Regions from separate parts of the Streptomyces sp. NPDC104307 genome, predicted to be linked through region 2. Evidence: riboswitches for the same ligand, from Rfam matches in the RefSeq annotation. Region 2 holds a riboswitch; the other holds the start of a gene.
What was found. Region 2 has a riboswitch for S-adenosylmethionine ahead of ACZ601_RS01155 (glutathione S-transferase C-terminal domain-containing protein). Riboswitches for the same ligand answer to the same signal wherever they lie in the genome.
Positions count from the first base shown of each region.

Region 1 (5,677 bases), 590 kb from region 2:
CCGTTGTCGACTGTTCGGCTGAACGCCATCGTGTGCACACTGCACGGGTCTTCCGCCGGACCGTCGGTTCTGGAACACTCCTGTCGTTTTCGCCCTTATGTTTCCTCACCCCACAGAGGCCCCCACTCATGGCAGATATCAACCGTCGTCGCCTCCTGCAACTCGCCGGAGGCACGGTTGCCTTCAGTACGTTGTCGAGCAGCATCGCCCGCGCCGCCTCACTGCCCGCGAAGGGTCGTACGGGCACGCTCCAGGACGTCGAGCACATCGTCGTACTGATGCAGGAGAACCGTTCCTTCGACCACTACTTCGGCACGATGAAGGGTGTGCGCGGCTTCGGTGACCCGCGTCCGGTCACGCTGCCCGGCGGAAAGCCGGTCTGGCACCAGAAGGACCTGGCCGGCAAGGAGGTGCTGCCGTTCAGGCCGCCCGCCGACGACCTCGGGCTGCAGTTCCTCCAGGACCTGAACCACGACTGGGCCGGTGGGCACCGGGCGCTGAACAAGGGCGCGTACGACCAGTGGGTGCCCGCCAAGACCGCCACGACGATGGCCCACCTGACACGTGAGGACATCCCGTTCCACTACGCCCTCGCCGACGCGTTCACCGTCTGCGACGCGTACCACTGCTCGTTCCTCGGCTCGACCGACCCGAACCGCTACTACCTGTGGAGCGGGTACACCGGCAACGACGGCACGGGCGGCGGTCCCGTGCTCGGCAACGACGAGGCGGGGTACGGCTGGAAGACCTACCCCGAGCGGCTGGAGGAGGCCGGGGTGTCGTGGAAGGTCTACCAGGACATCGGTGACGGGCTCGACGCCGCCGGCTCCTGGGGGTGGATCGACGACGCCTACCGGGGGACGTACGGAGACAACTCGCTTCTCTATTTCAACAGTTACCGTGACGCCAAGCCCGGCGATCCCCTCTTCGAGAAGGCGCGCACCGGGACCGACGTCAAGAACGGCGACGGGCTCCTCGACGACCTGAAGGCCGATGTCCGGGCCGGTACGCTCCCCAAGATCTCCTGGGTCGTCTCGCCCGAGGCCTACAGCGAGCACCCCAACTGGCCCGCGAACTACGGTGCCTGGTACATCTCGCAGGTGCTGGACGCGCTGACCTCCGACCCCGAGGTCTGGGGCCGGACCGCCCTCTTCATCACCTACGACGAGAACGACGGCTTCTTCGACCACGTCGTGCCGCCGTTCGTGCCGTCCGGCGCGGCGCAGGGACTGTCCACCGTGGACACCTCCGCCGACCACTTCCCCGGCGACGTCCGGTACGCGGCCGGGCCGTACGGGCTCGGGCAGCGCGTGCCCATGACGGTCGTGTCCCCGTGGAGCACCGGCGGGTTCGCGTGTTCGGAGGTCTTCGACCACACCTCCGTCATCCGGTTCATGGAAGCGCGCTTCGGTGTGCGCGAGCCCAACATCTCGCCCTGGCGGCGTGCCGTCTGCGGCGACCTCACCTCGGCCTTCGACTTCAGCCGGACGGAGACCGCGCCCGCCGGGCTGCCCTCCACGGACGGATACGCGCCGCCGGACGGGGACCGGCACCCCGACTACGTTCCGGTGCCGCCGGTCTCCGGCAGCGTGCCGAAGCAGGAGTCCGGCACGCGGCCCACCCGGCCACTGCGGTACGCGCCGCTCGTGGACGGGGCGGCGGACCCGGGCGCCGGGAAGTACCAGCTCACCTTCGGTGGCGGGGACGAGGCCGGAGCGCAGTTCCTGGTGACGTCCGCCAACCGCGGTGACGGGCCCTGGACCTACACCACAGAGGCGGGCAAGTCGCTCTCCGACAGCTGGAACACGGCCTATTCCAGCGGCGTGACCGACCTCACGGTGCACGGTCCGAACGGGTTCCTGCGGGCCTTCAGGGGCCCCGGCAAGGCGGCCGGGCCGGAGGTGACGGCGCGTCATAACCCGGTGAACGGAGCTCTCGACCTGACGCTCACCCATGCCGGTACGGAGACGGTCCAGCTGACCGTGCGCAACGCGGACGCCTACGGCGGCGGGGCGCAGACCTTCGCGGTGCGGTCCGGCGCGACCGTGCGGCACACCGTTGACCTGCGCGGAAGCAAGCGCTGGTACGACATCGAGGTGGTCTCGGACGCGGACGCCACGTTCCTCCGCCGGTTCGCCGGACACGTCGAGACGGGTGAGGCCGGAACGAGCGACCCGGGCCTGGTCACCGGCTGACCGGGCGGCGCGGGGCGGCTGAATCCAAGCCGGACCGCCATCGGAGAGAGGCGGGGGCGCACGGGCCAGGTCCGGCCCGTTCCTGTGCGTCCCTGACCGTCCGTCGGGCGGGCGGTCCCGCGCGTCGGGGCGCGCCCGCTCGGTGCGTTAGGGTTTTTGCCGGGTCATGAGTTCCAGTGCGCAGCCCCGGCTTGCTGGACGGCACCCCGCTCCGCTGCGGGTGCTCCGGGTGACGACCTGCCCCGTGCGCGAGGTGCGGGGAACAGCGGACCGCGGTGCAGAGCGCTCGGGGTCCATCATCCCCGGAAGGCGGGACTCACCATGCTGCGTCATCTCCCCGAGCACGGCTCCGTGCGGAGCGAGGACTGCGAGCGGTACGCCGCAGGCCACCAAGTGCACTGGATCCACGCCAAGAAGTGCCGGCAGGAGCCCGGTCAGGCCGTCGAGATACTGCTGACCGCGGACGATGTCCGGGACGACGGCTGGGTCGGTCTGCGGGCCGCGTTCGACTACGCGGGCGCCCTTCCGCAGGTGTGGACGCATGCTCCGGACGGGCTGCGGGAGACCCTCGCCGGCCACCGGGGACGCGTGTACTGGCTCTCCCGGTGGCATGCGCTGAAGCTCGTGACCGGTGCCGACCGGGTCGCCGGACTCGTCAACGTAGCCTTCGAGGCAGGGGAGCTGTGCGGCGACCCGGGTTCCGTGCGCTCGTAGCCGCGTCGCCGTTCGGCGTCGGTGCCTGGAGGTGGTGCCTGGATTCGGTCGTCAATTGTCGTGAGATGTCGACCGGTTGCTTCATGTTGAGTGCACATTTGATCGTCATTGACCGCTGTGGGGTCACATAAAATCCTTATAGTGGGCGGGCGTTGACCGCACGATCGTGATGCGTGACGCTTCCGCCACAGAAGTCAGGACGATGACGCGCCCTTCCTCCGCAGAGCCCGAGCCCGTCCCACCTCCTCCGGAGTGCCCCGCGCACGCGGGGCCGGGCCCCGTGCCCCTCGGCGGGCCCTCGTTCCAGACCGAGCCGCGAGCCGTCTACCGCGCCATGCGGCGGGACCACGGGCCGGTCGTCCCCGTCGAGCTGCCGGGCGGGTTCCCCGCCTGGCTGGTCATCGGCTACCGGGAACTCCATCAGGTCACCAGTGACGGTGAGCTGTTCCCTCGCGACGTCGGCCTCTGGAACCAGTGGGAGCACATCCCGCAGGACTGGCCGCTGCTGCCCATGGTCGGGCGGCCGCTGCCGTCCATCTACTTCAGCGCGGGCGACGAGCACCGGCGGCATGCGCGGATGGTCGGACCCGCCCTCGAAGGGGCCGACCCGTTCGAGATCCGCAGCCACTGCGAGCAGTTGGCCGACCGGCTGATCGACGCCGTGTGCAGCCGGGGCACCGCCGACCTCGTCGCCGACTTCTGCGAGCCCCTTCCGGTCCTGGTCCTCGCGAGGCTGGTCGGATTCCCCGACGACGAGGGCGGCTCCATCGCCCAAGTGCTCAAGGACCTGGCCGACGGCGGTCCGGGCGCGCAGGAGGCCCACCTGCGTTTCGGGGAACACATGACACGACTCGTCGCCGCGAAGCGTGCCGCCCCCGGCGACGACGTGACCTCCCGGATGCTCGCGTTCCCCGAGGCCTTCACCGACGAGGAGTACATGCTCGACCTGATGGCCATCACCGCCGCCGGGCACCTCACCACCGCCGACTGGATCAGCAACTCGCTGCGGCTGATGCTCACGGAGGACGAGTTCGCCCAGTCGATGGCGGGCGGCCGGCGCAGCGTCGGCGAGGCCATGAACGAGGTGCTCTGGGAGGACGCGCCGACGCAGATCCTCGCCGGACGCTGGGCCGCCCGCGACACCCGGCTCGGCGGACGGCCGATCAGGGCGGGGGACATGCTGCTGCTCGGGCTCGGCGCCGCCAACACCGATCCGCTGATCCGGCAGAGCCTGACCGGCGGCGGTTTTGCCGCCCAGGGCGGCAACGGCGCGCATCTCGCCTTCAGCCACGGCGAGTACCGGTGCCCCTTCCCCGCCCAGGAGATCGCGGAGACCATCGCGCGCACCGGCATCGAGGTGCTGCTCGACCGCCTGCCCGACCTGGAGCTCCGGGTCCCCGTCGCGGACCTGGTGCGACGGCCCTCCGCGTTCCTGCGCGGTACCACCGCGCTGCCCGTTCGGTTCACCCCCGTTCGTACGACAGGAGACCTCTCGTGAACTGCCCTCACGCCGCCGCGCACGCTGCCGTCCCGGACGGCGCCGGGACCGTCGTCATCGACCCCATGGTCCAGGACCTGGACGGTGAGACCGCGAGGCTGCGTGAGGCCGGCCGGCTCGCCAGGATCGAGCTGCTCGGCGTACCCGCCTGGACGATCACCCGGCACGCCGACGCCCGTCAACTCCTGGTCGATCCGAGGCTGGTGAAGGATCTCGACGCCTGGGGGCTGTGGCAGAGCGGCGAGGTGACGCACGCGTGGCCGCTCATCGGCATGATCGACGCCGGGCGGTCCATGTTCACGGTGGACGGCGCCGAGCACCGACGGCTGCGCACCAAGACCTCCCAGGCGCTCACCCCACGGCGGCTGGAGGCCGTCAGGCCCGACATCGAGAAGTTCACCGGGGAACTGCTGGACGCACTCGCGGACGGTGGCAGGGACGGGGCCGTCGTCGACCTCAAATCGGTGTTCGCGCAGCCGCTGCCGATGCGGGTCGTCGGCATGCTCATGGGCGTGGACCCCGCCGAGAACGCCATGCTGACCAGACAGTACAAGGCCTTCTTCTCGATGCTCACCCCGCAGGACGAACGGCTGTCCCTGCTGGCCGATTTGGACGTCTTCTACGCCGGGCTGGTCCGTGAGAAGGCCGCACGGCCCACCGACGACCTGACCTCCGCGCTCATCCTCGCCGACGAGGGCGGCGAGCCGCTCACGGAGGAAGAGGTGGTGGGCAACCTCAAGGCGATGGTCGCGGCCGGCCACGAGACCACCATCGGGCTCATTCTCAACGCGGTACGAGCCCTCCTGTCCCACCCGGAACAGCTGCGGATGGTCCTCGACGGGGAGGCCTCCTGGGAGGCGGTGATCGAGGAGACGCTGCGGTGGGACACCCCGACCACCCATCTGCTGATGCGGTTCGCGACCGAGGACATCCAGGTGGGTGACGACGTCATAGCCAAGGGCGAGGGCGTGGTCATCTCGTACCGGGCCATCGGCCGGGACTTCGAGCAGCACGGCGCCGACGCGGACGCCTTCGACATCACTCGCCCCGCCCCCATCCGGCACATGACGTTCGGCCACGGTCCGCACATCTGCCCCGGCGCCGCGCTCTCCCGGGTCGAGGCGGGGATAGCGCTGCCCGCCCTCTTCGCCCGGTTCCCCGGACTGCGGCTCGCGGTGCCGGACACGGACATCCGCAAGCTCCCGGTGATGACCCAGAACGACATGGAGGCCTTCCCCGTACTGCTCAGCGCCTGAATCGGGCCGGACGG
Region 1 is NZ_JBVJMU010000001.1:901,313-906,989, reverse strand. Features, by position in the region: gene ACZ601_RS03750 (phosphocholine-specific phospholipase C) at 129-2,195, shown strand; SAM riboswitch class IV at 2,358-2,467, shown strand; gene ACZ601_RS03745 (hypothetical protein) at 2,517-2,909, shown strand; gene ACZ601_RS03740 (cytochrome P450) at 3,112-4,407, shown strand; gene ACZ601_RS03735 (cytochrome P450 family protein) at 4,404-5,663, shown strand.
Region 1: it holds a riboswitch for S-adenosylmethionine, as region 2 does, so the genes downstream of both, ACZ601_RS03745 (hypothetical protein) here and ACZ601_RS01155 (glutathione S-transferase C-terminal domain-containing protein) in region 2, are expected to answer to the same signal.

Region 2 (5,677 bases):
GTTCTTCAGCTCGGGCTCCAGCCCGAGGACCGCCGCGACCAGCCGGCCGAGATCGGGTTCGGCGCCGGTGAGGGTCTTCTGGTCCTCACCCACGTACGCGAGAGGCGGGAATCCGGCGGGCAGCGCGCCCACGCCGATCACCAGCTTGCCGCGATCGGCCACCGGCTTGGGCAGTTCGGCGCTGATCGACTTCACCTCCGGCACCTTGAGTTCGGTCTCCTCGGCGGCGCCGTTGGAGAGCGCGCCGACGGTGACCGTTCCGGCCGGCGCACTGTCGGTCCTGGTCGCGGCGTCGCCGTCACCGCCGCACGCGGCGAGACCGGCGGCGAGCGAGGCGAACGCGGCGGAGGCGGCGACACCTCGGCGGAGTCTGCTGCGGAGGATGGGGGTGCGCATGGTGGCTGTCCTTGTCGGGTGCGGTGAGGGTGTACGGAGACGAGGGGGCACGCCGGACGCGGACCGGCGGGCGGAGGGGAGGGACGGGCGGCGGGCGGAACGGGTGGCGGGTGGAACGGGCGACGGTTGGAACGGGCGGCGGTTGGAACAGTCGGCGGGATCAGAGCACCTTGCTCAGGAAGTCCCTGGTCCGCTCGTGCCTCGGGTGGTCGAGCACCTGCTCGGGCGGGCCCTGTTCGACGATCCGGCCGCCGTCCATGAAGACCACCCGGTCGGCGACCTCGCGGGCGAAGCCGATCTCGTGCGTGACGACCAGCAGGGTGGTGCCGCTGCCGGCCAGGTCCTTGATCACGGCCAGTACCTCGCCGACGAGTTCGGGGTCGAGCGCGGAGGTCGGCTCGTCGAAGAGGATGACCCCGGGCCGCAGGGCGAGGGCTCGGGCGATGGCCACGCGCTGCTGCTGCCCGCCGGACAGCTGGCGCGGATAGGCGGCCGCCCGGTCCCCGAGTCCCACCCGGTCGAGCAGATCGCGGGCCAGCTCCCGGGACTCCGGCTTGGTGAGTTTCCCGGTCGCGACCGGGGCGGCAGCCACGTTGTCCAGCACGGTGAGGTGCGGGAAGAGGTTGAAGTTCTGGAAGACGAACCCGATCCGGCCGCGCTGCGCCAGGATGGCGCGCTCGCTCAGCTCCTTGAGACGCCCCCGGTGCCTGCGTACGCCGATCAGCTCGCCGTTCACACTGACATGACCGATCTCGGGCTTCTCCAGGTGGTTGATCACCCGCAGGAGGGTGGACTTCCCTGAGCCGGACGGTCCGAGGACGACCGTGACCTCCCCGGGACGCACGGTCAGCGCCACACCTTCCAGGACGCGCTGGGAGCCGTACCACTTGTGCACATCGTGCACCTCGACCGCGGCGGGGCGCGCCGGGGGCGCCGCGACCGCGCCGGCCTGACCCGGTGTCCCGGCGGGCTCGGCCGCTTCCGCTGTTCCGGTCGTCGTCTCCGCGGTCATATCGCTGTCTCCTTCCGGACCCGTGCCCGCAGATCACCCAGTCCGGTCCGCAGCCTCTGCAGCGGCGTGGGCGGCAGGGTGCGCAGCGCGCCCCGCGAGTAGTACCGCTCGACGTAGAACTGGATGACGGACACCACGCTGGTGAGGATCAGGTACCAGGCGGTGGCGACCAGCAGCAGCGGCACGATGTCGCCGGGGTAGGTGCTGCCCATGCTCTGTACGGAGCCGAACAGATCGAGCAGCGAGACGTAGAAGACCAGTGAGGTGCCCTTGATCAGGCCGATCAGCTGGTTGACGTAGTTCGGGGTGATCGAGCGCAGGGCCTGCGGGAAGACGATCTTCGCGAACCGGTACCGCTTCGGGAGGCCGAGGGCGGCTGCCGCCTCGTGCTGGCCCTGGTCGACGGAGAGGATGCCGCCGCGCACCACTTCGGAGGCGTACGCCGCCTCGTTCAGGCTGAGACCGATGACGGCGACGGCCATGTCGGTGGCCAGGCGTGATTCGTCGAAGCTGAAGAACGCCGGGCCGAACGGCACTCCCACGCTCAGCGTCCGGTAGAGCGCGCTGAAGTTGTAGAGGAACAGCAGGATCACGATCAGCGGGACCGACCGGAACAGCCAGGTGTAGACCCAGCTGACCGCGCGCAGCACAGGGCTCGGGGAGAGCCGGGCCAGGGCCAGCAGCACGCCGCCGAGCAGCCCCAGAACGGCGCTGAACAGGGCGACTTCGAGCGTGACGAGCAGGCCGTCGAGGATGGTGGGCCGCAGGAACCAGTACCGGAACCGGTCCCACTGGTAGAAGGGATTGGCCACCAGGCCGTGGACGATCTGGGCGACCAGTACCAGCACGACGACGGTGACGATCCAGCGGCCGGGCCGCAGGAGTGGGCGGACCCGCTGCGGGACCGGCGGCTTCGGCACGACGGGTGGCCCGGGGCGGGGGGCCGCCTCGGCGGGCGGCGCTGACCCTGGGGACACAGCTACGCCGGGGGATTCACTCACGGAGGGCTCCAGCGGATGCGGACGGCCCGGACCACGGACGGCAGCGCCTCACCACGCCGGTCGTCGGGAACGACGCGGCGGGGCGCGGGCAGCACGGCGCGGAGCAGGGGGCCGGGCGGGGAGGGGACGCACCGCGGCAGCGGTGGACGTCAGGGAGTCAGAGGGCCGTCAGCCTTGACGAAGAGCGCGACAAGCGGCGGTACACAGCGCGCTGTTGACACGCTGGAGGTCGACGGAGCGGTCCGCGCAGAGCAGGACGCGGCCTCGGGACCGCCAGGCAGCCATCCCCTCAGCTGCGTGCATCGCTCTCACCGTCACCGATCCGCCCCGCGGGGCCTCGCGCCTGCCGGACACCGTCCGGTCCTCAACTGCGGCACCCCGCGGTGTGCTGGGGCGCCGGCCGGCGGGCCGGGGCGTATCGCCGCTACCCGGAGCCGTTCCGCGCCGCAAGTTATGCATGGGCCGACAGGAATGTCAACGCGGGTGACCAACAGGCGAGATGGCCCCTGTGGCCTCCTTGACGGCGTCACCCGGCGCACCGAAACTGACGTGGACGGTCACGATTGTCAGCGCCCCCGTGCGGGATCCGTCCTGCTCACGGGGTTCATCGGCCCCGGCCCGCTGGCAGGCAACCCTTCCACCGCGACGGGGTGCCCCGGGTGACGACCGGGTCCCGCCGGTGTGGCGGGGCAAGCGTGGCCCCGCGTCTCGCGGGCCCCGGAGTCGGGACGGGTGGGTTTTGTCCAGGAACGGCTTGACGAGGCGCCTGCACATCGATCTGCTGCGTGTCTCCAGCGCCTACTAGCCCGGAATACCGCACGCGCACGGGTCCGTTGTCGCGTATGACGCGCCCACGTCCGCGCTGTCGTGATTCGGACCGGTGCGCGAGCGCAGCCGTTCCACATCCGGCCGCTGGTGCCCACAAGGCGACGGTGGCTTCCTCGTTCCCACAGGGATCTCCACAGGAGAGTCATGCCCGAGACAGCTTCGCGCAGTTCCAGCACAGGCAACTCCCTCACGTGCGGCTCGATCTCATCCGGCCCGAGTCCGTGCGCCACGCACCCCCGTCCCACCATCGCCGTGCCGCCCTCCCGTATCCACAGCCGTATCGGGGTCGGTCTGGCCGGAGGCTTCTATCCCGCTCCGCACCGCTACGAGCTTTTCCTGTCGGCGAGTTGTCCGCGCTCGCTGCGTATCTCGATCACCCTCGGCCTGCTCGGTCTCCGGGACTCGGTCGCCACCACGTTCCTGGGGCACCCGGCCGGGACACCCGAGGCGTACGCCTCGCTGCGCGGCGCGTACGAGGCCACGCTGCACCATTACGACGGGCCGCTGACGGCGCCCGCGCTGTGCGACCGGTGGAGCGGGCGCATCGTCAGCAACCACACGCCCGACATACTCCGCGATCTCGCGGGCCTGCTCTCCGGCCATGACGAGGCCCGCCCCTCTGCGCTGCGTCCTCCGGAGCTCGCCGACGGCATCGAGGCCCTGCGCGAGCTGCTGGACCGGGACGTCACCCCGCACGCGGGGTCCTCCGAGCGGTCGGCGGCCCTGGACCTGCTGGACCGGTCCCTCGACCGGCGGCCCTACGCGCTGGGCGAGGAGCTGACCGCCGGGGATGTGGACCTGTGGGTGGCGCTCGTGCGTCTCGGCCCGGTCGGCGCCCTCGGCGACCGCCCCCGGCTCAAGGAGTACGTACGCCGCCTCTGCGGCCACCCCGCCTTCCCCGGGACACCGCAGATGCCGGGGGCTCCGGACGGGCCGGGCGGGGTGGCCGCCGTTGACTCACTGCCTCAGGCTCCCACGTAGGCCGCGAGGTGCTCGCCGGTGAGGGTGGAGCGGTCCGCGACGAGGTCGTCGGGGGTGCCCTCGAAGACGAGCCTGCCGCCGTCATGACCGGCGCCGGGACCCAGGTCGATGATCCAGTCGGCGTGCGCCATGACCGCCTGGTGGTGCTCGATCACGATGACGGACTTCCCGGAGTCGACCAGCCGGTCGAGCAGGCCGAGCAGCTGCTCGACGTCTGCGAGGTGCAGGCCGGTGGTCGGCTCGTCGAGGACGTAGATCCCGCCCTTCTCGCCCATGTGCGTGGCCAGCTTGAGCCGTTGCCGCTCACCGCCGGACAGGGTGGTGAGCGGCTGGCCCAGGCTGAGGTAGCCGAGTCCGACGTCGGCCAGCCTGCCGAGGACGCGGTGGGCGGCCGGGGTGTGTGCCTCGCCGCTGCCGAAGAACTCCTCGGCCTCGGTCACCGACATCGCCAGCACTTCGCTGATGTCGCGGCCGCCGAGGCGGTATTCGAGCACAGAGGCCAGGAACCGCTTCCCCTCGCACTCCTCGCAGACGGTGGCGACGCCCGCCATCATCGCGAGGTCGGTGTAGACGACCCCGACGCCGTTGCAGCCGGGGCAGGCGCCCTCGGAGTTGGCGCTGAACAGGGCCGGTTTCACGTCGTTGGCCTTGGCGAACGCCTTGCGGATCGGGTCGAGCAGTCCGGTGTACGTCGCGGGGTTGCTCCGTCGCGAGCCGCGGATCGCGCCCTGGTCGATCGACACCACCCCGTCCAGTCCCGAGACCGAGCCGTGGATCAGTGAGCTCTTGCCGGAGCCGGCGACGCCGGTGACCACGGCGAGGACGCCGAGCGGGATGTCGACGTCGACGCCGCGCAGGTTGTTCGCGTCCGCGCCCCGGACCTCCAGCGCGCCGGTGGGCCCCCGCCGGGTGTCCTTGAGGGTGGCCCGGTCGTCGAAGTGACGGCCCGTGACGGTGTCCCCGGCCCGCAGTCCCTCGACGCTGCCCTCGAAGCAGACGGTTCCGCCCGCCGTGCCGGCGCCGGGGCCGAGGTCGACGACATGGTCCGCGATCGTCTCCGGCTTGTGCTCCACGACGAGCACCGTGTTGCCCTTGTCGCGCAGCCGCAGCAGCAGCCTGTTCATCCGCTGGATGTCGTGGGGGTGCAGGCCGGCGGTGGGCTCGTCGAAGACATAGGTGACGTCGGTGAGGGAGGAGCCGAGGTGGCGGATCATCTTGACGCGCTGCGCCTCGCCGCCCGACAGGGTGCCCGTCGGCCGGTCGAGCGCGAGGTAGCCGAGGCCGATCTCCACGAACGAGTCGAGGGTCTGCCGCAACGCGGTGAGCAGCGGTGCGACGGAGGGCTCGTCGATTTCGCCGACCCAGGCGGCCAGGTCGCTGGTCTGCATCGCGCAGGCGTCGGCGATGTTGATCCGCTTGATCTTCGAGGACCTGGCGCCCTCGCTGAGCCGGGTGCCGT
Region 2 is NZ_JBVJMU010000001.1:309,062-314,738, forward strand. Features, by position in the region: gene ACZ601_RS01140 (ABC transporter substrate-binding protein) at 1-396, opposite strand, end outside; gene ACZ601_RS01145 (amino acid ABC transporter ATP-binding protein) at 557-1,408, opposite strand; gene ACZ601_RS01150 (amino acid ABC transporter permease) at 1,405-2,409, opposite strand; SAM riboswitch class IV at 2,965-3,111, shown strand; gene ACZ601_RS01155 (glutathione S-transferase C-terminal domain-containing protein) at 3,382-4,218, shown strand; gene ACZ601_RS01160 (ATP-binding cassette domain-containing protein) at 4,203-5,677, opposite strand, start outside.